2 regions of the Bacillus sp. AMCV2 genome follow, and region 2 is predicted to be linked to the other one. Evidence: predicted binding sites of a transcription regulator. Region 2 holds the regulator's gene; the other holds the start of a gene.
The links. The regulator LexA, encoded in region 2, represses DNA repair genes until DNA is damaged. The targets are predictions, from matches to a motif close to CGAACATATGTTCG.
Positions count from the first base shown of each region.

Region 1: a site for LexA is predicted at 1,373-1,386, ahead of AC0OMA_RS11965 (DNA polymerase IV). Genes of this name have one in related genera too.

Region 1 is NZ_JBVYIB010000002.1:2,317,515-2,325,590, reverse strand. It holds gene AC0OMA_RS11975 (MDR family MFS transporter) at 1-525, opposite strand, end outside; gene AC0OMA_RS11970 (YqzH family protein) at 1,057-1,263, opposite strand; gene AC0OMA_RS11965 (DNA polymerase IV) at 1,429-2,667, shown strand; gene AC0OMA_RS11960 (YolD-like family protein) at 2,664-3,002, shown strand; gene AC0OMA_RS11955 (GNAT family N-acetyltransferase) at 3,187-3,657, shown strand; gene AC0OMA_RS11950 (antibiotic biosynthesis monooxygenase family protein) at 3,667-4,011, shown strand; gene AC0OMA_RS11945 (bifunctional GNAT family N-acetyltransferase/GrpB family protein) at 4,004-5,035, shown strand; gene AC0OMA_RS11940 (iron-sulfur cluster biosynthesis family protein) at 5,032-5,355, shown strand; gene AC0OMA_RS11935 (YqkC family protein) at 5,368-5,607, shown strand; gene AC0OMA_RS11930 (alpha/beta hydrolase) at 5,647-6,564, opposite strand; gene AC0OMA_RS11925 (YqkE family protein) at 6,725-6,949, shown strand; gene AC0OMA_RS11920 (aldo/keto reductase) at 6,981-7,901, opposite strand; gene mciZ (Z-ring formation inhibitor MciZ) at 7,964-8,076, opposite strand, start outside.
Region 2 is NZ_JBVYIB010000002.1:1,923,730-1,931,805, forward strand. It holds gene AC0OMA_RS09835 (YndJ family protein) at 1-212, shown strand, start outside; gene AC0OMA_RS09840 (hypothetical protein) at 299-613, shown strand; gene pghL (gamma-polyglutamate hydrolase PghL) at 838-1,596, shown strand; gene AC0OMA_RS09850 (YndM family protein) at 1,623-2,072, opposite strand; gene fosB (metallothiol transferase FosB) at 2,277-2,711, shown strand; partial or broken gene AC0OMA_RS09860 (hypothetical protein) at 2,620-2,877, shown strand; gene lexA (transcriptional repressor LexA) at 3,249-3,866, opposite strand; gene yneA (cell division suppressor protein YneA) at 4,016-4,333, shown strand; gene AC0OMA_RS09875 (YneB family resolvase-like protein) at 4,352-5,005, shown strand; gene AC0OMA_RS09880 (DUF896 domain-containing protein) at 5,069-5,302, shown strand; gene tkt (transketolase) at 5,471-7,474, shown strand; gene sirA (sporulation inhibitor of replication protein SirA) at 7,627-8,073, shown strand.

The sequences.
Region 1 (8,076 bases), 390 kb from region 2:
TAGTCCGTAAATGACTGCAGGCACCAAAAAGGGCGTAGTCGATTGCGATGAGCCGAAATATAGGCCAAGCACAGGTCCGAAGACAACGCCGATATTAATAGCTGCATAGCGTAAATTAAAAACTAGCAGTCTCGTTTTTTCTTCTGTCATATCAGACAGCAAGGCCTTTGAAGCGGGCTCAAACAGTGATTTGCAAAGACCGTTTAATGCGTTAACTACAAAAAACACCCAGAGATGAGATGCCGCCGCAAAGCCTGCAAATACCAGCATCCATCCGAAAATCGATACAAGCATCATGTTTTTTCTGCCGAATTTATCTGAGATATATCCGCCGTAAAAGCTTGCGAGGATGCCGACTGATGAGCTCGCGGCAATGACCAGCCCTGCATAGGAAGCTGATGCGCCTTGGACGGCTGTCAAATAAATCGCTAAAAAAGGAATGCTCATCGATGTTGCCATTCTGCCGAAAATGGTTCCGATTATAATTGTCCAGCTGATCGGGTGGATATCTTTCCATTTCTTCATGAATTATATTCTCTCCTGTCTATCATATATGAAAAAATTTCCTTCTCCAATAGATCATTCAAAATATTTCGTTTTTGACATGTAGTATGCCTGATTGTATGGATGGCAATATACTATGCGTTGAGGATGCGTGTGGCTGACGGGGTTTACATCTTGAAATTGAAGAAGGAAAATGACGGGATGTCCGATGAAAAGCAAAGCGATTGGTCTGTGAGAGTGTGTTAGTTTAAGCCGCCAGGACGTAGATCATATCGGCAGTGAAACCGGCTATGAGATCAAGATGTAAGCTGAAAACCGATGGACCGCATGACAGAACAAGAGAGCACATCTCTTCGAAAAAGTGTATACGCGTGATCATGGACAGCTTATTCCGTTTTGCGCGAACATTGAGGGAAATTTTATGGGCCATATGAATCTATGGAGCGTGAGAAAATCCTGCTTTTTCTGTAAGCCTGAGACTGTTTATTTGTTTCAGGCGGTGTTTTCAAAGGGAAGCCGCATCAGCGGCTGAAAGAACTGACAGTCATGCGTTTAAGAGAACAGGCCTTGGTTTGTGACATAGTCATAAATGATATCTTCTATATGCGCATGCAAATCCTCATCTGGTTCTTCATTCCGTCTCTCTTGTAGAGCCGCTTTCAGGCTTTGTTTTTCATACGGGCTTAACGGATCTATAGCAACGTTTCTGCCGTATTGCCGCAATGCCTGTTCCATCATTTTTTCGACAAATTTCTCCATCATGACTCTCCTATCCTTATGCTTCGCTTTTATTCTACTAAATGTTTTTCTTCTCTCAAACCCTTGGATCATATTTTCTGTCAGACAAGAATCATTTACCAGTATAAAACGAACATACTTTCGCATATAATGAAAAACGAACATAAGTTCTTTTTAGAGGTGTGTATGATGAAAGAAAAAGTGATTTTTCTCGTTGACATGCAATCGTTTTATGCATCTGTAGAGAAAGCGGAAAATCCACATTTGAAAAATAGGCCCGTCATTGTTTCGGGTGACCCTGAAAAAAGGGGCGGAGTCGTATTGGCTGCCTGCCCGCTGGCGAAACAAAAGGGTGTGGTGAATGCTTCACGGCTGTGGGAGGCGCAGGAAAAGTGTCCTGAGGCTGTTGTGCTCCGGCCGCGTATGCAACGGTATATTGATGTATCACTGCAAATTACGGCCATTCTAGAGGAGTATACAGACCTTGTGGAGCCTTATTCTATCGATGAACAGTTCATGGACATTACAGGCAGCCAGAAGCTGTTTGGGACGCCGATGGAGATCGCGAAAAGCATTCAGGGCAGAATCATGCGGGAGATCGGCGTTTATGCACGGGTCGGAATCGGCCCTAACAAAGCGCTGGCCAAAATTGCGTGTGACAATTTTGCAAAAAAGAATACGAACGGTATTTTTACCTTAACGAAAGAAAATATGAAAACCGAAATGTGGCCGCTCCCGGTGGGCAGCATGTTTGGCGTCGGGAGCCGCATGAAGCATCATTTAAATCGAATGGGCATCAGCACGATCGGCGGGCTCGCGGCTTTTCCGCTCGATCTTTTAAAAAAGAAATGGGGCATTAACGGCCACGTGCTGTGGATGACGGCAAACGGAATCGACTATTCCCCTGTGTCAACTTCGTCTCTGGACGGGCAAAAGGCGATAGGCCATGGAATGACTCTCCCGAGAGACTACGAACACTTTGACAAAGAAATCAAGGTCGTATTGCTTGAGCTGAGTGAAGAAGTGTGCAGGCGAAGCCGAAACGCCGGGGTCATGGGGCAGACGGTGTCAGTGAGCTGCCGGGGTGCTGATTTTGATTGGCCGACGGGCTTCAACCGGCAAGTGAAGCTGGCAGAGCCGACTAATTCTACGCAGGATGTATATGAGGCTGTACGCCGGCTGTTTCTTACATTTTGGGACGGGAAACCTGTCCGCCGTCTCGGTGTCAATCTGTCTCAGCTCTCATCTGATGACATATGGCAGCTCAATTTATTTCAGGATTATGCAAAGAAAATGAGCCTAGGCTATGTGATGGACGGCATTAAAAATCGATTCGGCGACACAGCAATCATCAGGGCGGCGTCACTGACAGCGGCAGGCCAGGCATTTGAACGTGCGGCTAAAATAGGGGGGCATTATAAATGAACGATCATTTAAAAAGGGGCAACCTGCTGTGGGAAGGGAGCAGGATGTTTCTGCCGGAACATAAGCAAAGCCTGCTGGAGAGAAAGCGACTTAAACAGAAGCTGCAAAAGCCGATCCTTGACCCCGATAAGCTGGAAGAGATGAATCAAACGCTTTGCGCCGCGATGGAGTTCGCTCAGGATATCACTGTCAGCTGCTTTCAGGACGGTGAGATTGTCCGCTGCACCGGGAAGATCTGCCGGTATGAAGAGTTTGAAAAAGCAGTATGGATAAAAGGAGACGAGGATCAGCTTTATAAGCTGAGACTTGATCAAGTGCTTGATATTGTGCTGTAAAGTCTCTCCTCCTGCTTGGGGGAGAAATAGGCTAAAATGATGAAACATTGTTCCCTCGGCAGTCTGGAAACGTATGATAAAGGAAAGAAGGCATTTACAATTCCAGCCAGGCAAAATATAATTTTTATATTGTGAGAAAAAGAGCTGACATTCGTTTTGCCAGACGGAGGGAGATCAAATCGTAATGGATATTCGAACAATCACGTCTTCAGATTATGAAATGGTAACGTCTGTACTGAATGAATGGTGGGGCGGCAGACAGCTGAAAGAAAAATTGCCGAGACTATTTTTTGAGCATTTTCAGGACACAAGCTTTATTACATCCGAACATAACAGCATGACGGGATTTTTAATCGGATTTCAATCGCAATCGGATTCTGAAACGGCGTACATTCATTTTTCCGGTGTGCATCCAGATTTCAGAAAAATGCAAATTGGGAAACAATTGTATGATGTATTTATCGAAACAGTAAAACAAAGAGGCTGCACCCGGGTAAAGTGCGTCACTTCACCTGTGAATAAGGTATCAATCGCATATCACACAAAATTGGGGTTTGATATTGAAAAGGGCACCAAGACGGTAAATGGCATCTCAGTGTTTGCAAACTATGATGGCCCAGGCCAAGACAGGGTACTGTTTGTCAAAAACATATGAGGGGGAAATATGATGAATTTTTTATCAAAAACACCTGAGCCTCCTTACTATGCAGTCATTTTTTCTTCTGTCAAAAGCGAAAATGACACAGGATATGGAGAAACAGCGGAGCGGATGGTATCGCTTGCGGCGGATCAGCCTGGATTTTTAGGCGTGGAAAGCGTACGTGAAGCGGATGGAAGGGGCATCACAGTTTCCTATTGGGACAGTATGGACGCAATTAACCATTGGAGGCATCACACTGAACATCAAGCAGCAAAAGAAAAAGGAAAAAGCGTTTGGTACGAGTCGTATGCAGTCCGCGTCGCAAAAGTCGACAGACAGCGGCTGTTTCAGGAGAACACGAATGATTGAATTTCTCCAGCATAAGGAAGATACGATAGCGCGTGAGATTTTAGCCGTACAGATCCCCGCCTACATAAAGGAAACAGAGATTATCGGTTTTGACGGTATTCCCGCTTTACAAGAGAAGGTGAAGGATATTCAAGCATCCCATGAACGGTTTGCGGGATATCGGAAAAACGGCAAGCTGATCGGTGTCATTTCATATGAGAAAAACATGCATCATCTCACCATTTGCAGGCTTGTTGTGCATCCTGACGGTTTCAGAAAAGGAATTGGACGAGCACTTCTGCAATTTGTCATTGATTATAATGAAGACACTGAGAAAATCGAAGTAGTCACAGCCGAGAACAATACCCCGGCCGTGTCACTCTATACACAGGCTGGATTCCAAAAGGCAGAAACCGTCAAAGCAGCGCAGGGTCTATTGCTGTCGGTCTTTCATTTGTATCCGAAAAGAAAAGTTGAGGTCATTCTCTACAACGAAAAATGGGCAGAATGTTTCGATGAAGAAAAAGAACGGCTGAAACTTGTGTTCGGGCCGGAGATTATCGCTGTTCATCACATCGGAAGCACATCAATACCGAACATGGCAGCGAAGCCAATCATTGATATGTTAATTGAAGTCAGAAGCATTGAAGCCGTGAGCCAATTTGATGAACAAATGAAGGCTAACGGCTATACACCAAAAGGTGAGAACGGCATAGCGGGCAGGCGTTATTTCCAAAAGGGCGGAAATAAACGCACTCATCATGTCCATATGTACGAACAGGGAAACCCTGCTATTGAAAGGCATCTGTTATTCAGAGATTATCTCAGAGCTCATCCAAACATAGCGAAAGAATACGCCGTTCTCAAAAAACGGCTGGCGGCCCAGCATCCTGACAGCATCAATCAGTACATACAAGGGAAAGATGAGTGGATCAAGACTGCAGAAGAAAATGCGAAGCGGTGGAAAAAAGGCAGAAACAATGCGAATGGCAGTGTTGTATGCTACAATAGCGAAAATGATGAAAACGGGGGTTTCACCTTATGAACATACATGTGACAGATGTAGCAAAACAGGCACTGCAGCAGGCGTTTGACGCCAACCCGGGGAAAAAAGCCCAGCTTCGTTACGATGCAGAAGGATGCGGCTGCGCGGTAAGCGGTGTCCCGACAATCTGGCTGGCAGAAGAATTAACGGGACAGTGCGAGCAGCTGGAAACGAACGGCATTCCGCTGTATATCCAATCGTCACAAAAAGTGTTTTTTGACGATCAAATGACGATCGATTACAATGAAAAAGCCAAAACATTGGCGCTGAAAAGCCCGGCTGAAATGCTCAGCCCCAGAATGAGCATATTAGTAAAGTAGGAGACGCGAAACGTGGAACAAAAGCTGAAGGCAATGAAGAACACAGCACAAAATAAAACGTGGGTATCCTTCCTGAATCAAAACCATCCCTATACCTTGCTTCACTGGTCAATTGGAGGAGCAGAGTCCATCAAGAAAGATGTCTGGCTATTGCAGGATGAAATGACCTTCGAGACGCAGGAGTTTACAACGATAGATCTTGCGATTGAATGGATCAGAGAAAATATGGATGGCATTACCGACGTTCTGTAACATAAAAAAGCGAAAGAGCCGAAGAGGCCTTTCGCTTTTTTATTCTGTTGAATCATTCATGTTGTCTAAAAACTCCTGCACTGTTTTTCGGTACGTATCCCGATTTTTGGTATATGACATGGCGTGTTCACCGTTCTCGGCAATGTACAGCGCTTTCGGCCCGCGTTTCTTTTCATAAAGCCGCTTGGTTGAAGAAACAGGAATGTAGTCATCATCCTTACTGTGAATAAAGAGGACCGGCTTTTCGATTTTATCAATGACAGCAAGCGGAGATACTTCACGTGCGCGATAGCCGCCTCTCAGCTTCAAAAAGAAGTCGGCGATAGGAAGCAGGGGCCAAGACGGGAGCCTGTATTCCGCTCTCAGCCGGTAGGCAAGCTGTTCATCAAAACATGCGAACGGACAATCGGCAATATAAAAATCAGCGCCATCGCTGCAGTGTGCACCAGCATAAAGCAGGGCGGTCACAGCTCCCATCGACTCACCGTGAATTCCGATCAATCCGCGATGATTTGTTTTGTTTTTGAGCCAGCTGACAACCTTATTGAGATCATCCTTTTCGTAAAACCCGTAGCTGGTCGTCTTTCCGCCGCTTTGGCCATGCCGGCGATGGTCATAAATGAGCACATTCCAGCCGAGACCAAGAAATAAATGCATATACTTAAGAGAATTCAGCACATTCATGGTTACCCCGTGGCAGATGATGATGGTATTTGGTGTGTCATGCGGTGCGACATGGTATCCTTTTATGTCGTACCCGTAAGCGGATGGTATCACAAAAGCGGTTTTCTCCATTTGTTCAAATGATTCAAACACATCATGTCCGTCGTCTGTCTCTCTTTTGATAATGTCTTCATCCGTTTTTTTCTTGATGTATAGAATCATATTCGAAAAAACAATTCCGATTGCGATGACAGCTGTTACGAGAGCGCCAATGGCCAAAAAGATTTTCTTCAACAAGTCACAGCACCTTTCAACTAAATATAGGTAATTCGTGTTTAAAATCATTATACCTAAACACTGCTTCGCTGAGAAAGTAATCAGAAGAGAGTCTGCTTGTTCAGTGTATATGCTCCGTGATAAACTGTCTTCAAAACAAAACATGGGGGAAGTCTGAATGAAAAAACAAAAATCCGCTGACAAACACCAGCTAAAAGACGGCCTTCAATCCGATATCAAAGCAAAGCTTATGGAGATGAAGAGCCAATTGAAGGAAGAGGATGAAAAGAGGCAGGAAAGAGAAAAAGCAGAACAGATCAGAAAGAAAAAAGAGATCGAAAAAAATAAGAGCTTTGAAGAACTCCTAAATGAAAGCCAAATGGATTGGCATCAATATAAATAAACCAGCACCCGTACAGGTGCTGGTTTTTCTGCTATGAGCGATGAGCTTTGTAAATGTCTTGTTTCGTATGAGATTGGAGCGCTTTGATTTCCTCTTCGGTTAAACGCCGTGCATTTGCTGCCTGAATATTTTCCCGTAACTGCTCAATCTTACTGGCGCCTGTAATCACTGAAGCGACAGCCGGCTGTGCTAGCAGATACTGCAGCGACTTTTCTGTCATGGAAAGATCGGGAGCCACTTCCTCCATTGCCTTGCGGGCATTTGTCAGTTCCTCGAATGAATAGGACAAGTACCCGTTTTGTTTCATACTGTCTGAAGCTTGATCAAGCGGTTTTTCAGTTAAGAGCCCTTTGGCAACAGGACCTCTGGCGACTACGCTGATTTGATGTTCCTCTAAAAGCGGGAGCCATTCCTCAGGGCGTCTGTCAAACAGGCTGAATTGCATCATAATGCTGACGATGTTTGATTTTTTTACATATTCTTTCATCACATTCGGGCGGATGGAAGAAATGCCGTAGTAGCGGATGACACCTTCTTGTTTTAATTCCTCAAACGCTTCAATCGTTTCATCAATGTTGTCCTCTATCGTGCCGCCGTGAAGCTGATAAAGGTCGATATAATCTGTTTTCAGCCGTGTAAGGCTCTTTTTTACCGCCTCTTTTATGTAAGCTTTTGAAGGGTCCCAATACCAGCCCTCGCTTCCGTCATCCCAACGGTTTCCCGCTTTTGTTGCCAGAATAATATCCTGGCGTCTGTTTTGGATCGCATCACCGACAATTTCTTCATTGCGTCCTCGGTCATACAAATCCGCTGTGTCCAAATAGTTGATGCCAAGCTCGATCGCTTCATCCAAAATGGACAATGCTTTGTTTTTTTCAGTTCCAAGAGACATACAGCCGAGTCCGACTTCACTAATGTCTAAATCAGATGTACCCAATTTGCGCTTTTTCATGTGCACACTCCTTTTTTAGGCTTTGTATTGACCGTAATATAAAGGAGCTAAAGTTTCAACTTTTATGGCTTTGAGATCCAATCTTTCACATATTGAAATGTGCGTCCATACTCTTTTAACTTCGCCCGAATTTCCCATGCTTTTCCGACTAAGACAACACCTTTTGGCATGCGGT
Region 2 (8,076 bases):
GCAGGCGGAGAAAAAGCAGAGCGGGGGATGAGGGGATTTATCTGCAAACAAGAGCGGGAACTTGTCCGCTTCCTTTATCTGAAACCTTTCTGATAGAAGCTGCACATGACAACAAATTAACCGCTGTTCATCATATGTGGCTGTTCGGAATAAAATTTCTAACTGTTCATTACAGCATTACACATATTAACCAGCCTATTGAAAGAACCTAATACAAAGAAGAAGCTTCGTCTGCCAGTTGTAATAGATGAACTGTTTTAAAATTCTGCGCCGCATCAAGACAGGAAAGGAAGGGTTTATGGTGTTTTATATCAGTTTATTTCTGATTCTTTGGCTGGCTGCTGGGTTTGCAGTGGGAATGAAACAAGTGTATGTCGATCAGCTGTTTGATAAAACTGTGATCGAAAGGCTGGAAAAAGAAGCGAATGATCATGGACACGCTGACCGGATGATCAAACAGCGCGTCCTTTATATTGCAGCAGTGACATTAAGCGGGTTTATTTCTGTTTATTATGAAATGAAAACAATCCCGCAAAGGCGAAACATAAGAAAAATTGAAAAAAACATTATGAATTTAAATCAAGCAAAAAAACGAAGAATGAAGAGAAAATAAAAAATGCACAGGCCAAAGGGCAGGTGCATTTTTGTTTTGTATGGAAATGGGGGAGGTGGTGCCAGCTTACTTTTCATAAATTCAAAAATGAGAAGAACAGCGCCCGGGCTAATGGTATATAATATTGTGAATTTAACAAAAATTTAACAAGGAGGACGAGAGAATTCGTGCTAAAGCCTCAAAGAGACCTACATCCTGTTGATTTGGACTTAGAGGCGGAGTAGATGAAAACGGCCAAAGTATCCCTGCTCCGCCGTTTGCTCCATTCCTTGAAGCATGTTGATTGTAACATAGCCAAACGTTTTCCATCAACTATTAAAATTGTAAAATTATTGTTAATTTTTATGGTATTTACTCCGATTTCTTCAATTTATGCTGAAGATGTATATCAGAATTTTGAGGAATTAAAAAACAATGAAGATCCTTCTGATTACGACGTTGTTACGAAAGAAACCGGAAGCTCTGTTCTTGTTTTAGCTATTCACGGAGGAGGTATTGAAGGCGGGACAAGTGAAGTAGCGAGAGAGCTCAGCAAAGAGTACTCGATGTATTTATTTGAAGGCTTAAAATCGGCAGGAAACTCAGTCCTGCACATTACGAGTACGCACTTTGATGAACCTCGGGCCCTTAAAATGACGGGAAACCATGAATATGTCATTTCATTACACGGGTACGCAGAAGAAGATCAGCAGATCGAAGTCGGCGGTACAGATCGCGTAAGAGCGGCAGATTTAGTTGAGAAATTGCAGCATGCCGGTTTTCCTGCTGTATTGCTCAATACGGACCATCCGCATGCGGGCGTTAGTCCGAATAACATTGCAAATAAATCAAAAACAGGTTTAAGTATCCAGATAGAAATGAGCACTGGCTTTCGAAAGTCTTTGTTCGGCATCTTTTCTTTAAAAAGCAGAGCTGTTACTCAAAATGAGAGGTTTTATGAGTTTACAGAAGTGATGTTCCGTTTTCTCAAAAATAGCTACTGAAAAATAGGAGGCGATAAGACAGCCTCCTATTCCTTATGTTTCTCATTCGTTTCGGGAAACAACTCGTCTGCGGCTTCCGTTTGATACTGCAACGTGTTATCTCTCGCTGACAGTTCATTTCGGAAATTTTCATCAAGCACATTTTTCAGTAAATACCGATGAAAAAAGTATTCAAAAACAGTAAGACAGGCAGCGGAAAGGAGAGCCGCTCCAAATGGTGAGAAATCGTTTCTTGTTTGGGTTAAAACAAATACCCAAAGAATAACGAATGAAAGGCCAAAGTCAGCCAATGAAGCTGTAATATTGTTTGTTCTGGGTAAGACGAGCATGTCACCAGAAAGATAAGAAACAAAACCTAAGAAAAGTGCAATAAACATCACACTTAAAAAGGATGCGTGATAGACTCTGTCCAAAATCACATATAAAAGGGCGAGAGTGAAAGCAATCTTTGAAGCAAGCGCAATGATATGTTTCATTTGACCACCTAAATTGTTATTTTTTGAAGGAAATTCTTGGGCGTAAACAAGTGATAAATAATGCAATTCAAAACCATTCATAATGTCATGTTACTATTTTAAACAGTCCGTTTTTGTTTACACTGGTATTTTTTTCAGCTGTATGAAACTTTCTTATGAAAAAGTCGTATATGTGGTGATCAGCTTTCAAGGGGGGAATGATTTGTGGAGATAAAAGGAATCAATCACTTGCTATTTTCAGTTTCGCATTTGGATACATCGATTGATTTTTATCAAAAAGTGTTTGGTGCAAAGCTATTGGTAAAGGGAAGAACAACTGCATATTTTGATATGAACGGCATCTGGCTAGCTCTTAATGAAGAACCAGACATCCCGAGAAATGACATTAAGCTTTCTTATACCCATATTGCTTTTACAATTGAAGATCATGAATTTGAGGAGGTGTCAGCTAAATTAAAAAGACAACATGTCAATATTCTGCCTGGCAGAGAACGAGATGAACGCGATCGAAAATCAATTTATTTTACCGACCCTGACGGCCACAAATTTGAATTTCATACCGGAACCCTTCAAGACAGGCTTCGATATTACAAACAAGAAAAAACGCATATGCACTTTTATGATGAAACGGCCTTTTGATATCACAACCATATTTCATATAAGGTTAAATTGAAAGAAGGGTGTTGGGGGAGACTTTATGTTTGGGGAAGGTTTCTACCCGACTTGTTCAACGATGCCATATCTTTTGAACTGCACAAGTGATTGGGTGAAGGTGAAATTGAAATACACATTACATTTTATATGAAGAAAGCGAGCTGTTTTAACAGAAATATGAACTAATTAAACTGTGTACTAAATTTTCATTATATTTCAATTGCCTCGCCCCTTAATAAATATGAAACCGCATCCTTCCACGACCTAAAAAATGAAACGTTTTTAAGAAGATAGCGTCTAATATTCTAAACGTTCATATTTTGATAAAAGTTTCCTGAAGGAAAAAAAATTTCTTGACTTCAACAATCTTTTGGTGGATAATTATGGTGTAAACATGATGTTCTTTTTCCTCCTATTCAGGCTCGCACCCAAAAGTCAGGGCGAGCCTGCTTTTTTTGAACAACAAACCCCCTCTCCGTAAAGGAAGAGGGGGTTATTTCATGCATCTGATAGATCAATAGATTAATGGACGGTTCTGAACACGCCAATCACTTTCCCTAGAATGCTGACATTCTGCAAAATGATAGGTTCCATCGTTGGGTTCTCAGGCTGCAAGCGAATGTGGGTATCCTCTTTATAGAATCGTTTTACAGTTGCTTCATCATCTTCTGTCATCGCAACTACAATTTCCCCATTGTTCGCTGTGTTTTGCTGTTTAACGATGACATAGTCCTTATCGAGAATACCGGCATCTATCATACTGTCTCCCATAATCTCCAGCATAAATACATGCTCGTCTGGAGGAACCATGCGGTCAGGGAGCGGAAAATATTCTTCAATATTTTCTACTGCTGTAATAGGAGATCCCGCCGTGACTTTCCCGATGACCGGTACATTAACGACCTGGCTTTGCGGAATGTCTACTTCTTCATCAAGAATTTCTATTGCTCTTGGTTTTGTCGGATCCCGTCTGATCAGTCCTTTTGTTTCCAAGCGGGCCAAATGGCCGTGGACAGTAGAGCTGGACGCAAGCCCGACAGCCTCTCCGATCTCTCTAACGGAAGGCGGATATCCTTTTGATTTAACCTCTGCTTTAATAAAACGGAGGATATCAAGTTGCCTTTTTGATAGCTTCGTCATTTTTCGCACCTCAAAACGTCGATTTTAAGAAGATTATAGCATGATTTTCCTTACAGTACAAACATAGGTTCGAAAAAACAATTGACAGAAACGTTTGTTCGTATATACTGAAATTATAAAAATGCGAACAAACATTCCTGTTGGAGGTTATGATCATGAGTAAAGAATCTATTATTTTTGTCGGTCTGTTCACAGTGATTTTGAGCGCGGTTATCCTTATGCTGTCATATACAAGCAGCGGCCAGGAGCTTAATCAGTATGTTAAAATAGAAGTCCAGCAAGGCGACACACTTTGGTCAATTGCTGATCGGGTAGCAGATACAAAAAAGATAAACAAAAATGATTTTATTGAATGGGTAGCTGATAAAAATCAACTACAAACATCTGATATCCAGCCGGGTGATGAGTTAGTGATCCCATTGAAAAAGAAGCATCAGGATGCATATGAATTGGCAACTGTAAGATAGAGAGGAAAGAGAGATAAAATGAAAGCACTCATTTATGCCCGTGTAAGCACAAATAAAGAACAGCAGGAAACGTCATTAAAGCGGCAGGAGGAGGAGCTTACGGCCATTGCAGCGGAGAACGGCATGGAAGTGGTCAAAGTGATTTCAGAAAAAGCCAGCGGATATGAAATGGATCGGGATGGTGTATTTGAGCTGCTTGATGAGATTAAGAACGCTGGAATTGATGTCATTTTGGTTCAAGACGAGACAAGGCTCGGGCGGGGAAACGCAAAAATCGCACTGCTTCATTGTATTTACAGAGAAGGTGTGAAAGTCTATACAACGGCTCACAGAGGTGAACTGGAGTTATCGGAGGCTGACTCAATGGTCTTGGAAATCGTCAGCATTGTGGAAGAGTATCAGCGAAAGATTCACAACATGAAAATCAGACGGGGAATGAAGCGTGCAGTAAAAAACGGTTTTAAACCGCAAAAAAACTTAAAAAACCAACATGAGAACAGTGGAAAAGAAAAAATAGAGGTGCCAATCTCTGAGATCGTCCGCCTAAGAGCGAATAAACTGACGTTTGCTGAAATCGCGGCTACCCTAAGAGGGTTTGGCTATGATGTCTCTAAAGCAACCGTTCACCGGCGTTTTCAGGAATACATAGAGAATGAAGAGACAGCAGAGTGAATCAGTTGTAAAACTTTTTTTGATCTAGTACTATATAGACAAAATGCAATAAAGGAGTTTAACATGATTTCAAACGCGAAAATTGCCAGAATTAATGAGCTTGCTGCCAAAGCTAAAGCTGGCGTTATTACAGAAGAAGAAAAAGCCGAACAGCAAAAGCTCCGTCAAGAGTACTTGAAAGGTTTTCGTTCTTCTATGAAGAACACGTTAAAAAGTGTGAAAATCATTGACCCAGAAGGCAATGATGTAACACCGGAAAAGCTAAAAAGAGAACAAAGAAATAACAAACTTCACTAATAAAAGAGGAATACGGCAATATCGTATTCCTCTTTTGCATATACTATAATCAAAACTCTTATGTGACAAAATTCAACAAGTTTCTCTCAAATTTAAGCTGAAACAGTTGAGAAAAAGTCGTCAGACATTTATGATGTAAGGGTACAACACATAAGGAAGGGGATTTTTATGGATACAATTGAAAAGAAATCAGTTGCTACCATTCGCACACTGTCAATAGACGCTATTGAAAAAGCAAATTCTGGTCACCCAGGGATGCCGATGGGAGCCGCTCCAATGGCATACACGCTGTGGACAAAATTTATGAACGTAAGTCCGGCAAACCCTGGCTGGTTTAACCGTGACCGTTTTGTTTTATCTGCTGGACACGGGTCAGCACTATTATACAGCATGCTTCATTTAAGCGGGTTTGATCTTAGTATTGAAGATCTTAAGGGATTCCGCCAGTGGGGCAGCAAAACACCTGGACACCCGGAATTCGGACATACTGCCGGTGTTGATGCTACAACAGGACCGCTTGGTCAAGGAATTGCCATGGCAGTCGGTATGGCAATTGCTGAACGCCATTTAGCGGAAACATACAACCGCGATTCATTTAACGTAGTCGATCATTATACATACAGTATTTGCGGTGATGGTGATTTAATGGAAGGTATTTCTTCTGAAGCCGCTTCACTCGCAGGCCATCTTCAGCTTGGCCGTCTGATCGTACTATACGATTCTAATGACATCTCTCTTGATGGAGACCTCGACCGTTCATTCTCTGAAAACGTGAAACAGCGTTTTGAAGCAATGAATTGGGAAGTTCTTTATGTTGAGGATGGAAACAATATTGAAGAATTAACAGCGGCTATCGAAAAAGCACGCCAAAATGAAAAGAAACCTACATTAATTGAAGTGAAAACGACAATCGGATTCGGTTCACCTAACCGTGCCGGTACATCCGGTGTTCACGGTGCGCCGCTTGGTAAAGAGGAAAGCAAATTAACAAAAGAAGCTTACGCGTGGACGTATGAAGAAGACTTCTACGTTCCGTCAGAAGTTTATGAGCATTTCGCTGCAGCTGTTAAAGAATCAGGTGAGAAAAAAGAACAAGAATGGAATGCTCAATTCGCTAAATATAAAGAAGTTTATCCTGAACTTGCTGAACAGCTTGAACTGGCAATCAAAGGAGAGCTTCCGAAGGACTGGGATCAAGAGGTTCCTGTGTATGAAAAAGGAAGCAGCCTGGCATCCCGTGCATCTTCCGGTGAAGTTCTCAACGGACTTGCGAAAAAAATTCCTTTCTTTGTCGGAGGTTCTGCTGACCTAGCGGGATCGAACAAAACGACTATTAAAAATGCCGGTGATTTTACAGCGGTTGATTACTCAGGCAAAAACTTCTGGTTTGGTGTACGTGAATTTGCGATGGGTGCAGCCTTAAACGGTATGGCGCTTCATGGCGGTCTTCGTGTATTCGGCGGAACTTTCTTTGTCTTCTCTGATTACCTCCGTCCTGCGGTTCGCCTTGCAGCGTTAATGGGCCTTCCTGTGACATATGTCTTCACACATGACAGTATTGCGGTAGGTGAAGACGGTCCGACGCACGAGCCTGTTGAACAGCTTGCTTCACTCCGTGCGATGCCTAACCTTTCTTTGATCCGTCCAGCAGACGGCAATGAGACAGCAGCAGCATGGAAGCTTGCAGTGCAAAGCACTGACCACCCAACAGCGCTAGTGCTTACACGTCAAAACCTTCCTACCATCGATCAAACATCTGAAGAAGCATTGGCAGGAGTAGAAAAAGGTGCATATGTCGTTTCTAAATCTAAAAACGAAACACCTGACGCTCTTCTCATCGCTTCCGGATCAGAGGTAGGTCTTGCAATTGAAGCGCAGGCTGAATTGGCAAAAGAAAATATCGATGTTTCTGTTGTCAGCATGCCTTCAATGGACCGTTTTGAGAAACAATCTGATGAATACAAAAACGAAGTCCTTCCTGCAGATGTGAAAAAACGTCTTGCAATTGAAATGGGCTCATCATTTGGATGGGGCAAATACACGGGGCTTGAAGGTGACGTTCTCGGCATAGACCGATTCGGTGCATCTGCTCCAGGTGAAACCATCATTAACGAATACGGCTTCTCAGTTCCGAACGTAGTGAATCGAGTTAAGGCATTAATCAATAAGTAAGCTTTTGAAAGAGGATGGGTCAAATCATCCTCTTTTTCTTGTTTATCCGACAAAAATAGTATTGGCTGTTTAACAGTAATAGACAATTCTTTCTTTTCTTCTTTTGTATAATAGAGAGCAAATGAAATGCTGCTGGAAAAGGGGATGAAAAGATGGAACGTCACTACTATACGTACCTGATCAAAGAGGAATTTGCCAATCACTATTTCGGCCGGGAATCGGTTATGTTTGAGCTGTTTCAAGACTATCATTGGACAAGCCTTGAAAAGCAGCAGTATGAAATGACAGAGAAACAGATTCAATATATTACACAACCAATCCCGATTTTACATATGCATCAGCGGTTAAAATTGAATTTAAACAAGACGGATTACAGGCAGCTGGATTATATTTATAGAATAGCTTTGCCGAAAGCAAAAGGCCATGCGACGTTTATGATGAAGGAGCACATGATAGAAATTGTGGCTTCGGGAGATTACGAGGCAGAAACGATATTCTTTGAAGTGTTAAGAAAAGTAAGCCCTTGCTTTTTAGCAATGGATTTCAATTCGAAGCGTTACGGATGGCTAAATCCGGTGAAAGAAAGAAATTTTGTCTAAAAC